4 regions of the Kitasatospora sp. CM 4170 genome follow, and region 2 is predicted to be linked to each of the others. Evidence: riboswitches for the same ligand, from Rfam matches in the RefSeq annotation. Region 2 holds a riboswitch; each other region holds the start of a gene.
The links. A riboswitch is a leader RNA that binds a small molecule or an ion and turns the genes downstream of it on or off. The one in region 2 is predicted to bind cobalamin.
Positions count from the first base shown of each region.

Region 1: another riboswitch for cobalamin. It lies ahead of RMN57_RS24620 (FecCD family ABC transporter permease); the one in region 2 lies ahead of RMN57_RS01690 (CoA-acylating methylmalonate-semialdehyde dehydrogenase).
Region 3: another riboswitch for cobalamin. It lies ahead of RMN57_RS24475 (ribonucleoside-diphosphate reductase subunit alpha); the one in region 2 lies ahead of RMN57_RS01690 (CoA-acylating methylmalonate-semialdehyde dehydrogenase).
Region 4: another riboswitch for cobalamin. It lies ahead of RMN57_RS27620 (cobalamin biosynthesis protein); the one in region 2 lies ahead of RMN57_RS01690 (CoA-acylating methylmalonate-semialdehyde dehydrogenase).

Region 1 covers NZ_CP134877.1:5,742,730-5,745,716, reverse strand. Annotated here, with positions in the region: gene RMN57_RS24635 (CGNR zinc finger domain-containing protein) at 1-132, shown strand, start outside; gene sodX (nickel-type superoxide dismutase maturation protease) at 138-578, opposite strand; gene sodN (superoxide dismutase, Ni) at 765-1,160, shown strand; cobalamin riboswitch at 1,264-1,383, shown strand; gene RMN57_RS24620 (FecCD family ABC transporter permease) at 1,487-2,581, shown strand; gene RMN57_RS24615 (ABC transporter ATP-binding protein) at 2,581-2,987, shown strand, end outside.
Region 2 covers NZ_CP134877.1:404,106-407,092, forward strand. Annotated here, with positions in the region: gene RMN57_RS01685 (acyl-CoA dehydrogenase family protein) at 1-372, opposite strand, end outside; gene RMN57_RS01690 (CoA-acylating methylmalonate-semialdehyde dehydrogenase) at 369-1,868, opposite strand; cobalamin riboswitch at 2,078-2,269, opposite strand; gene RMN57_RS01695 (L-threonylcarbamoyladenylate synthase) at 2,411-2,987, shown strand, end outside.
Region 3 covers NZ_CP134877.1:5,708,154-5,711,140, reverse strand. Annotated here, with positions in the region: gene RMN57_RS24480 (glycosyltransferase family 39 protein) at 1-833, shown strand, start outside; cobalamin riboswitch at 898-1,040, shown strand; gene RMN57_RS24475 (ribonucleoside-diphosphate reductase subunit alpha) at 1,229-2,987, shown strand, end outside.
Region 4 covers NZ_CP134877.1:6,476,148-6,479,134, reverse strand. Annotated here, with positions in the region: gene RMN57_RS27625 (transcriptional regulator) at 43-756, opposite strand; cobalamin riboswitch at 1,017-1,150, shown strand; gene RMN57_RS27620 (cobalamin biosynthesis protein) at 1,246-2,211, shown strand; gene RMN57_RS27615 (cobyric acid synthase) at 2,208-2,987, shown strand, end outside.

The DNA.
Region 1 (2,987 bases), 5.3 Mb from region 2:
CTCGACACCTCCACCAACCGGTCCCGGCGGTACTGCTCGGACCGCTGTGCCACCCGGGCCAACGTCGCCGCGTACCGGGCCCGCAAGCGGCAGGAGGCCCAGGACGCGGCCGCCCTCGACGGGCAGGCCTGACAGCTCTAGAGGGAGTCCGGGTCGACCCAGACGCCGCAGCGGCGGGCCAGGCCCGGCACCCGGGCGAGCGGGCCGGAGAGCAGCAGACGCTCCAGCCCCCGGCCCGGCGCCAGCCAGGCCGGCCGCGGCCGCAGCCGCAGCAGCACCCGGCCGAGCACGAGCTCGTCCGGGACGGCGCCGTAGCTGCGGCTGTCGCTGTCGATCGGCCGGTTGTCGGAGAGCAGCCACCAGCCCTTGGCCCGGCGCTCGGCCGCCCGCTTCACCACCAGCAGGTCCTGCTGGAACGGGTGGCGGAAGACCACCACCGCGCCCGGCCGGATCCGCGCGCCGTAGCGGACCAGCAGCTGGTCGCCCTCGCGCAGGGTCGGCACCATCGAGGGGCCCGCCACGTCGATCAGTCCGAACGGCGCGCCACCCCCCGGGGTGCCGCCCTCCGGTTCCGCCATCCGCGCCACGACTCCTCCTCCCGGCCGGCCGCGTCCAAGTCTGCCGCACCGGCGGCCTCCCGGCCGGTGTCCGGATTGGCCCGGTTCCGACTCCGCCTTTTGACCGAGGCCCACCGCCCGATCGCGAAACCCACGGGCCGGAAGGGTAATCTCGGGCGCGGGAAGACGATCTAAGGAAGGACTCCCATGTTCTCTCGTCTGTTTGCACCTCGCGCCACCGCCCACGCCCACTGCGACCTCCCCTGCGGCGTGTACGACCCGGCGCAGGCCCGGATCGAGGCCGAGTCGGTCAAGGCCACCCAGGAGAAGTACCAGGCCAACGAGGACCCGCACTTCCGCGCCCGCGCCATCATCATCAAGGAGCAGCGCGCCGAGGCCGTCAAGCACCACATCTCGGTGCTGTGGAGCGACTACTTCAAGGCCCCGCACTTCGAGAAGTACCCGCAGCTGCACCAGCTGATCAACGACACCCTGAAGGCCGCCTCGGCCACCAAGGCGTCGACCGACCCGGCCACCGGCCAGGCCCTGCTCGACCTGATCGCCGAGGTCGACAAGATCTTCTGGGAGACCAAGCAGGCCTGATCCCCGATCAGCCCGCACCGACCGCCCCCGTCCGGCCCGCCGGACGGGGGCGGTCGCGTTCTCCGCGGGCCCGGCGCACCCGGTAAGGGTCAAAGGGCCTGATCACTTGTTATGCTGCCAGGGTGCCCCGCGGGGGAAGCCGGTGCGAATCCGGCGCTGACCCGCAACGGTAAGCGGTGCCCCGTGCCCCGCGAGCCCGATCGCCCCGGGGTGCCGACCTCCCGACAACTCGCCGCGGACTGCGAGGGGATGGCGCCCCGGCACGCCTGCGGCCCGGGCGCGATCGCCCGTCGCCGGCCGCGGCCAGAGGCGAAGGCGCGCCACCCGTGACCACCGCAGCGACCGCACCGCCCCCGACGGCGCCCACGCCCGTGCCCGCAGCGGCCCGCCGCCTGCCCACCGGCCCGCTGGCCGCCGGCCTGGCGTCGGCGCTGCTGCTCTCGCTGGTCTGCGGGGTGGCCCTGGGCTCCACCGGACTCGGCTGGTCGCACGTGCTGCGCTTGCTGGGAGCCGGACTGACGGGCGGTCGGCTGCCGGCCGAGGAGGCCGCCGCGTACGCCATCGTCTGGGAGATCCGGCTGCCGCGCACCGTGCTGGCCGCCGTGGTCGGCGCCGGGCTCGCGGCCACCGGGGTCGCCGTGCAGGCGATGGTCCGCAACGCGCTCGCCGACCCGTTCGTCCTCGGCATCTCCTCCGGCGCCGCGGTCGGCGCCAACGCGGTGCTCCTGCTCGGCGCCTTCGCCTCGCTCGGGGTCTGGGCGATCTCGGTCTCCGCGTTCGGCGCGGCGCTGCTCGCCATGGTGCTGGTGTACGCCGCCGCACGGACCGCGGCCGGTCTCACCCCGCTGCGGCTGGTCCTCACCGGCACGGCGATGTCCTACGGCTTCTCGGCGGTGACGGCGCTGATGGTGTTCGCGGCCGCGCGCGGCGAGGCGGCCCGCAGCGCCATGATGTGGCTGCTCGGCAGCCTCGGCGGGGCGACCTGGGGCTCGGTTCCGATCGCCGCCGCCACCGTGCTGGCCGGCCTCGCCCACCTGGCCTGCGCCGCCGGGCGGCTGGACGCGCTGGCGATGGGCGACGAGACCGCCGCCTCGCTCGGCGTGGACGGCGACCGGCTGCGCCGGGAACTGTTCGCCGTGACCGCGGCCGTCACCGGCACCGTGGTGGCGGTCAGCGGCGCGATCGGCTTCGTCGGCCTGATGGTGCCTCACCTGACCCGGATGCTGGTCGGCGCCGGCCACCGCCGGGTGCTGCTGGTCGCCCCCCTCGCGGGCGCGCTGCTGCTGGTCTGGGTGGACATCGTCTCGCGCACCCTGCTGGCCCCGGCCGAGCTGCCGGTCGGCGTGGTCACGGCGGTGCTCGGGGTGCCCTGCTTCCTGCTGCTGATGCGCCGTCGCGGCCACGCCCTCGGAGGCCGCTGATGGACGTCTCCCTCGACGGCCTCTCGGTCGACCTGGCCGGCACGCGGCTGGTCCACGACGTCACCCTGGCCGCCCCCGGCGGCCGGCTGGTCGGCCTGGTCGGGCCGAACGGCAGCGGCAAGTCCACCCTGCTGCGCTGCGTCTACCGGGCGCTGCGGCCGGCCGCCGGCGCCGTCCGGCTGGACGGCGAGGACCTGCACGCGCTGCCCGCGCGCGAGGCCGCCCGGCGGGTGTCCGCGCTGCCGCAGGAGCACTCCGCCGAGTTCGACTTCACGGCCGCCGAGGTGGTCGGGATGGGCCGGCTGCCGCACCGGGGCGGCTTCGCCCGGCCGAGCGCCGGCGACGACGGGAAGTGCGCCGCCGCGCTGCGGCGGGTGGGCGCCGGGCACCTGGCCGGGCGCGGCTT
Region 2 (2,987 bases):
GTAGCTGCCCAGCTGTTCGGCCGAGCAGAGCGCGGGCAGCCAGCGGGTGCGCTGCGCCTGCGTGCCGTAGCGGTCGACCATCCAGCCGACCATGTTGTGGATGGACAGGTAGGCGGCGATCGACGGGCAGCCGGTGGCGAGCGCCTCGAAGGCCACCACCCCGTCCGCGCGGGAGAGTTCGGAGCCGCCGACGTCTTCGCGCACGTAGACGCCGGCCAGGCCGACGTCCGCCGCCTTGCGCAGTACGTCGACCGGGAAGTGCTTGGCGCGGTCCCACTCCACCGCGTGCGGCGCCAGGTACTCGTCGGCGAAGGCCCGGGTGGTGTCCGCGACGGCCCGCTGGTCCTCGGTGAGGTCGTGCACGGCGCTCATCCCATCGTCGGCATGGTGAAGCTCGCGCCCTCCTTGACCCCGGAGGGCCAGCGCGAGGTGACGGTGCGGGTGCGGGTGTAGAAGCGGATCGCGTCCGGGCCGTGCTGGTTGAGGTCGCCGAACGCGGAGCGCTTCCAGCCGCCGAAGCTGTGGTAGGCGATCGGCACCGGGATCGGCACGTTGACGCCGACCATGCCGGTGTTGACGCGGCGGGTGAAGTCGCGGGCGGTGTCGCCGTCGCGGGTGAAGATGGCGACGCCGTTGCCGAACTCGTGCTCGCTGGGCAGGCGCAGGGCCTGCTCGTAGTCGGCGGCGCGGACGACGGTGAGCACCGGGCCGAAGATCTCCTCCCGGTGGATCCGCATCTCCGGGGTGACCCGGTCGAACAGCGAGGCGCCGAGGAAGTAGCCGCCCTCGTGCCCGTCCAGGCGGAAGTCCCTGCCGTCGACGACGAGTTCGGCGCCCTCCTCGACCCCGAGATCGAGGTAGCCGCGCACCCGCGCCAGCGCGTCGGCTCCGACCAGCGGGCCGAAGTCGGCCGCCGGGTCGTCCGAGCGGCCGACCTTCAGCCCGGCGATCCGCTCGACCAGCTTCGCCACCAGGGCGTCGGCGGTCTCCTCCCCCACCGGGACGGCGACCGAGATCGCCATGCAGCGCTCGCCGGCCGAGCCGTACCCCGCGCCGATCAGCGCGTCGGCCGCCTGGTCGAGGTCGGCGTCCGGCATGACGATCATGTGGTTCTTCGCGCCACCGAAGCACTGTGCCCGCTTCCCGTGGGCGGCCGCCGTCGCGTACACGTACTGGGCGATCGGGGTCGAGCCGACGAAGCCGACGGCCTCCACCCGCGGGTCCTCCAACAGCGTGTCGACGGCCTCCTTGCCGCCGTTGACGACGTTGAGCACGCCCGGCGGCAGGCCGGCCTCCAGGAACAGCTCGGCGAGGCGCAGCGGCACCGAGGGGTCCCGCTCGGAGGGCTTCAGGACGAAGGCGTTGCCGCAGGCCAGCGCGGGCGCGGCCTTCCAGAGCGGGATCATCGCCGGGAAGTTGAACGGCGTGATGCCCGCGACGACGCCGAGCGGCTGGCGCATCGAGTACACGTCGATGCCGGTGCCGGCGTTGTCGGTGAACTCGCCCTTGAGCAGGTGCGGGATCCCGGCGGCGAACTCGACGACCTCCAGGCCGCGTTGGATGTCCCCGTGGGCGTCGGCGACGGTCTTGCCGTGCTCGGCGGAGAGCAGCCGGGCGAGCTCCTCCTTCTCCTGCTCGACCAGCTGCAGGAAGCGCAGCAGCACCCGGGCCCGCCGCTGCGGATTCCAGGCGGCCCACTCGGGCTGGGCCTGTGCGGCGTCGGCGATCACCGCCTCGACCTCGGCCCGGTCGGCCAGCGGAACCCGGGCCTGCACCCGGCCGGTGTTGGGGTCGTACACGTCGCCGAAGCGGCCGGACGTCCCGGCGGTGCGCTTGCCGCCGACGAAATGGGTCAGTTCACGGACCATCGGTTCCTTCTCTCATCGCGGATGGGGAGAGGAGGAATGGAGAGACCACCGCCACCGTCCGGGCGCACGGTCGTGCACGCGTACGGCAGTCGACGGTTGACGTCGGCGTCAGGGGCGGAGTTGCGCCCCGACACTCGGCACGGCCGGGCGAGGGGCGGCGGAACGGGAGAGGCAGCCCGAAGTCATGCGTGTCGTCTCCATCCTCGTGGAAAACACGGACCACCCGCGGCCGGTATCCTGACTCCCGGATCAGCGCCCGCCCCCGGGCCTTCCCGGCTGGCTGCCAGTGGCCTTCATCTGCGAGGACGAACTCCCCGGTCACAGTGGCGGGACCGTGCCGGACTCACACCGGCTTCCCTGACACCGCGGACCTGTCGTCGACCATATAGTTGGACGTCCTAGTAAGTCCAGGGTTCGCGCACGCGCCGCGCCGCCGCGCCGTCCCGGTCCCGCCACCGCCGGCAGCACCCGGGCCGCTCCCCACCGGACGCGGGAGGCCCCGGCTGCGCCGGCCGGGCACCGGGATGCCGTAGGGTCGGCCAATGGCGAAGTACTTCGACGTGCACCCAGAGTCCCCCCAGCCGCGCACCATCGGCACCGTGGCCGCCAGTCTCCGGTCCGGTGCCCTCATCGCGTATCCGACCGACACCTGTTTCGCCCTGGGCTGTCGACTGGACAACCGCGACGGCCTCGAACGGATCCGGTCGATCCGGCGCCTCGACGAGCGCCACCACTTCACTCTGATGTGCGAGGACTTCGCGCAGCTGGGGCAGTTCGTCCAACTCGACAACAACGTCTTCCGTGCCGTCAAGGCCGCGACGCCGGGCAGCTACACCTTCATCCTGCCCGCCACCAAGGAGGTGCCCCGCCGCCTGATGCACCCGAAGAAGAAGACGGTGGGAGTCAGGATCCCCGACCACACCGTCGCCAGGGCCCTGCTCGCCGAACTCGGTGAGCCGCTGGTCTCCAGCACCCTGATCCTCCCCGGCGAGGACGAGCCGATGACCCAGGGGTGGGAGATCAAGGAACGCCTCGACCACGTGCTGGACGCCGTGGTGGACTCCGGCGACAGCGGCACGGAGATGACGACGGTCGTCGACTTCTCGGGCGGCGAGCCGG
Region 3 (2,987 bases), 5.3 Mb from region 2:
TGCTGCTGCCGTTCGGCCTGCTGGACGACGTCGCGGCCTGGTCGCCCACCCAGGGCCACGAGGCCCGGTCGGCCGGCTCCGTCCTGCTCTCCGCGGCCCAGTGGAGCGGCCTGTTCACGCTGCTCGCCTGCGCCGGGGCGGCCGCCTACGTGCGGCGCGAGCGGATGTACGAGTCGCCCGAGGACGACGAGATCACGGCCACCCGGCTGCGCCGCGCCGCGCTGAGCATCACCCTGTGCGGGACGGCGCTGCTGATCCCGGTCCTGTACGCCTGCCTGGGCACCTCCGGCGTGATGTTCCGGCACCTCGGGTTCGGCATGCTCTTCGCCGCGCCGCTGGCCGGCGTGGGCATCACCAGGCTGGTCGGCGCGCACTTCCGCAACCCCCAGCTGGGCATCCTGGCGTGGGTGGTGCTGCTCGCCCTCGGGCTGGAGCAGGCGTCCCTGCGGTACCAGGACGGCCCCGACTCCGGCCGGCTGCTCAGCGTGCTGCGCCTGCACGCCCAGCCGCACGGCGGCCGCTACCTCACCGAGGTGGAGGGGCTGCCGGAGTACTACCTGGGCAGCGTCAGCAAGCCCGACCAGTGGTTCTCGGCCCGCCGGGGCACCGAGTACCAGGACCGGGCCGGCGTGGTGCACCGCGGCGACGACGGCACGGTCACCGCCGTCCGGGACGGCTGGTTCAACCTGGTCGTCCTCGACAGCACCGCGCCGAGCGCCATGAACCGGGCTCTCGCGGACGCTCTCGGGGCCGGCGGGCACTACCGCCTGATCGCTCAGTTCAGCTCCCCGACCGGCGATTCCGGCACGTACAAAGTGTTCCTCCGGTACTGAGCGCGACGGGCCCGCAACTCGGGCCCCGCGACACGCCCGCCACTACATATGGGGCCGTCATACTCAGCCGCCACTAGATGTATGCTCGTCCCTGCTGTCGACGCAGGGGAACCCGGTGGGAATCCGGGACTGCCCCGCAGCGGTGTGCGGGCGGCTCCCATGCAGAGCCCGCGAGTCCGAGTACCTGCCGACGGTGTGCCGGTCGACCTCCCCGCAGAGGCCTTCAGCACCAGCAGTACTTCCGGGCCTCGCGGGCGGGCCGGGGATGACACCGTCGCGCGACGCCGTCCGGCTGCCGCGCCGTGCTCCCCTGCCCCGAACGGCCCGGTGATTCGATCCACCGCCGCCGATCGCCGCCAGGAGAGAGCGCCTTGACCACCGCTGCCTCAGCCACCCTGCCCACCCAGGGGACCAGCTCCGCCACCGCCGACCCGACGGTCACCGACCCGGGCGGCGCTCTGCTGCGGGTGCTGACCGACCGCAGCGCCGACCTTCCGCAGGTGGACCCCGGCCATGTCGCCGCCGCCGCGCTGCGCGGCCGCCACGCCGGCTCGGACTTCGCCGAGCTGCGCGGGCTGGCCGTGGACGCCGCAGCGTCGATGATCGCCGAGGACCCGCAGTACTCGAAGCTGGCCGCCCGGCTGCTCGCGCTGGAGATCGTCGACGAGGCCGCGACCCAGGGCGTGGTCTCCTTCTCCACCTCGATCGCGGTCGGCCACGCCGAGGGTCTGATCGGCGACACCACCGCCGCCCTCGTGGCGAAGCACGCCGCCGTCCTCGACGGCCTGATCGACCCGCAGGGCGACGACCGCTTCGAGTACTTCGGCCTGCGCACCGTGCAGTCCCGCTACCTGCTGCGCCACCCGATCACCCGCAAGGTCGTCGAGACCCCGCAGCACTTCCTGCTCCGCGTCGCCTGTGGCCTGGCGGTCGGCGACAACGAGCAGTCGGTGCGCGAGGTGGCCGAGCTGTACCGCCTGATGAGCCGGCTGGAGTACCTGACCTCCTCGCCGACCCTCTTCAACTCGGGCACCCGGCACCCGCAGATGTCGAGCTGCTACCTGCTGGACTCGCCGCTCGACAACCTGGACTCGATCTACTCCCGGTACGCCCAGATCGCCCGCCTCTCCAAGCACGCCGGCGGCATCGGCCTCTCCTACTCGCGGATCCGCTCGCGCGGCAGCCTGATCCGGGGCACCAACGGCAAGTCCAACGGCATCGTCCCGTTCCTGCGCACCCTCGACTCCTCGGTCGCCGCCGTCAACCAGGGCGGCCGTCGCAAGGGCGCGGCCTGCGTCTACCTGGAGACCTGGCACGCGGACATCGAGGAGTTCCTGGAGCTGCGCGACAACACCGGTGAGGAGGCGCGCCGGACCCACAACCTGAACCTGGCGCACTGGATCCCGGACGAGTTCATGCGCCGGGTCAACGCGAACGAGGACTGGTCGCTGTTCTCCCCGGCCGACGTGCCGGAGCTGGTCGACCTCTGGGGCGAGGACTTCGACGAGGCCTACCGCAAGGCCGAGCTGGCCGGCAAGGCCGTCCGCACCATCCCCGCGCAGACCCTCTACGCCCGGATGATGCGCACCCTGGCGCAGACCGGCAACGGCTGGATGACCTTCAAGGACGCCTCCAACCGCGCCGCCAACCAGACCGCGCTGCCGGGCCGGACGGTCCACTCGTCCAACCTGTGCACGGAGATCCTGGAGGTCACGGACGACTCCGAGACCGCCGTCTGCAACCTCGGCTCGGTCAACCTCGGCGCCCACGTGGCCGAGGGTGCGTCGACCGCCGACCTGATCGGCGCGATGGACTGGGAGCGGCTGGACGCCACCGTGCGCACCGCCGTGACCTTCCTCGACCGCGTGGTGGACATCAACTTCTACCCGACCGTCGAGGCCGGGACGTCGAACTCCCGCTGGCGGCCGGTCGGCCTCGGCGTGATGGGCCTCCAGGACGTCTTCTTCAAGCTGCGGATCGACTTCGACTCCGCCGAGGCGAAGGCCCTCTCCACGCTGATCGCCGAGCGGATCATGCTCACCGCGTACGAGCGCTCCGCCGACCTGGCCGAGCAGCTGGGCCGCCACGAGGCGTACGGCGAGACCCGCGCCGCCCGCGGCGAGCTGCACATCGACCACTTCCCGTCGGCCGCCC
Region 4 (2,987 bases), 6.1 Mb from region 2:
CGGCAGCGCGGCCGAGCAGGACGGCCGGTCAGGGTCCGGCGGTCAGACCGGGATGTCGGTCTGCCGCCGCGCGAGCAGCTCCCAGAACCGCTCGCCGACCGGCTGCTCCCGGGTGCCGGCGGCCGCGGCCGCCGGGGCCGGCGAGCCCCAGCTGCCGGCGCCCCAGTGCGAGGAGACCTGGTACTCGTTCTGCAGCACGGTCAGCACGGCGGCGAGGTCCTCCTCGTGCACCGGCACGATCCGGCCGATCGCACGGACGTGCGCCTGCCAGCGCCCGTCCACGCACTGCTTCAGCCGCTGGTCCAGCTCCTCGCGACGGCCCGTCACCGCGACCAGCTCGCGCAACCGCAGCCCGAGCACCTGGGCGAGCGCGTGGGTCTGCGCCTCGTCGCCGTCCCAGCGGTCGGCCGCCTCGGCCTGCTGGTAGTGCCGCAGCGCGAGGCCGATCCGGTGGGCCGCCGCCTCCTGGCCGAGCTCCCGGGCCACCCGGAAGTCCCGCAGCCGGGCCGGACGGACGCCCATCAGCTGGGCGGGCGGGCACCAGAGCGCCCGGGCCAGGGCGATGAACTCCTCCTCGGTCGGGAGCAGCTCGCCGCTCTCCCAGCCGAGCACGTGGGCGGGCAGCAGCCGGACCCCGTGCGCGGCCATCCCCTCGGCGACCTGCTCGGGGGTCAGGCCGAGGCCGGCGCGGTGCGCGCGGGCGGCCGCCGGGGAGAAGGGCACCGGCGGCAGGGCGGGTGGCTGTCTGCGTCGCATGCGCCGACCGTAGGGGTTTGGTCCATCGGCACCCCAGCCGCCGAACGCACGAAGCGGGACTGGAGGTACCTCCAGACGGATGGACGATCCCACAGCCTGTCATGCCCCTGCGGCAGTCATGATCGGAGATAGCGACGTGGTCGGGAACGGTGAAGACCGGGGCGGGGCGGCGTGCTGCCGTGTGACCAACCCCTCCGCGACCTTGGTTGACTCGCGGTTCGGCCGCGTGATGGGATCCTTCAGCCAATACGGAGGCATGCAGAGGAAGCCGGTGCGAGTCCGGCGCGGTCCCGCCACTGTCACCGGGGAGCACGTCCGACACACTTGCCACGGCGAGCCGTCAGAAGCCGCTGGAAGGCGCGGGCGTGCGTTCGACCCGGAAGCCAGGAGACTCTCGCCCCCGGTACGTCGATCCAGGGCGCGGACCCTGAGTGAGGACACGCACGCGATGCAGGCTGCCCAGCCCCACCGAGACCTCTGCTGCCTGCCGTGCGCCCGCTGACCCGCGCCGCCGCCTTCGCCCTGGGCGCCGCCGCCGGCAGCCTCGCCGACGCCCGGTTCGCCGACCCGCGCCGCGGCCACCCGGTGGCGCTCTTCGGCAGCGCGGCCGGCCGCCTGGAGCGCCGGATCTGGCGCGACGACCGGGCCGTCGGCGCCGCCTACACCGCACTCTGCGTGGGCGCCGTCGCGGCCGGAGCGGTGGCCGCCGAACGCCTGCTGGGCCGGCGTCCGGCCGGGCGGGCCGCGCTGGCCGCCGCCGCCACCTGGACGGTGCTCGGCGGCACCTCGCTCACCCGGGAGGCCCGCACCATCGGCCGCTCGCTCGCCGCGGGCGACCTGACGGCGGCCCGGGCCCGGCTGCCGCACCTGTGCGGGCGCGACCCGAGCGCGCTGGACGGGCAGCAGGTGGCCCGCGCGGTGGTCGAGTCGGTCGCCGAGAACACCGCCGACGCCGTGGTGAACGCGCTGGTCTGGGGCGCCGTCGCGGGCACGCCCGGACTGCTGGCCTTCCGCGCCGTCAACACCCTGGACGCGATGGTCGGCCACCGCTCGCCGCGGCACACCCGCTTCGGCTGGGCCTCGGCCCGGCTGGACGACGTGGCCGGCTGGCCGGGCGCCCGGCTGACCGCGCTGCTCACGGTGGCCGCCTCCCCCGAGCCCCGGACCGCCTGGCGGGTCTGGCGCCGGGACGGCTCCGCGCACCCCAGCCCCAACGCGGGCCAGGCCGAGGCGGCCTTCGCCGGCGCCCTCGGCGTCCGCCTCGGCGGGACCCTCCACTACGGCGACCGGGTCGAGCACCGGCCGGTGCTGGGTGCGGAGCTGCGGCCGGTCGGGGTGGACGACATCGAACGGGCCTGTCTGCTCTCCCGGCGGGTGGGCGCGCTGGCCCTGGGTACGACGGTCGCGGGGCACCTGCTGCTCCGGGCGGCCCTGGGCAGGAGGGGAAGGGCATGAGCAACGCACTGCTGGTCGCCGGGACGACCTCGGACGCGGGCAAGAGCGTGGTCACCGCGGGCATCTGCCGCTGGCTGGCCCGACAGGGAGTCAGCGTCGCGCCGTTCAAGGCGCAGAACATGTCGCTGAACTCGTTCGTCACCGCCGACGGCGCCGAGATCGGCCGGGCCCAGGCGATGCAGGCGCAGGCGGCCCGGGTGGAGCCCGAGGCGGCGATGAACCCGGTGCTGCTCAAGCCCGGCGCGGACGGCCGCAGCCAGGTGGTGCTGCTGGGCCGGCCGGTGGCCGAGGTCGGCGCGCTGGACTACCGCGAACGCAAGCCCGTCCTGCTGGAGCGGGCCCTGGAGTGCCTGGCCGACCTGCGCCGCCGCTACGACGTGGTGGTCTGCGAGGGCGCCGGCTCGCCGGCCGAGATCAACCTGCGGGACCGGGACATCGCCAACATGGGCCTGGCCACCGCCGCCGGGCTGCCGGTCGTCGTGGTCGGGGACATCGACCGCGGCGGCGTGTTCGCCGCGATGTACGGGACGCTGGCGCTGCTCTCGGCGGAGGACCAGCGGCACGTGGCCGGCTGGTTCGTCAACAAGTTCCGCGGCGACGCACGGCTGCTCGCACCCGGGCTGGAGATGCTGCGCGAGCTGACCGGCCGTCCGGTGCTGGGCACCCTGCCGATGCTGTCCGGGCTCTGGCTGGACGCCGAGGACTCGCTCGACCTCACCACCGTGGTGGACCGCACCGAGGGCCGCGGGCCGGTGGGCCGGGACGTGCTGCGGGTC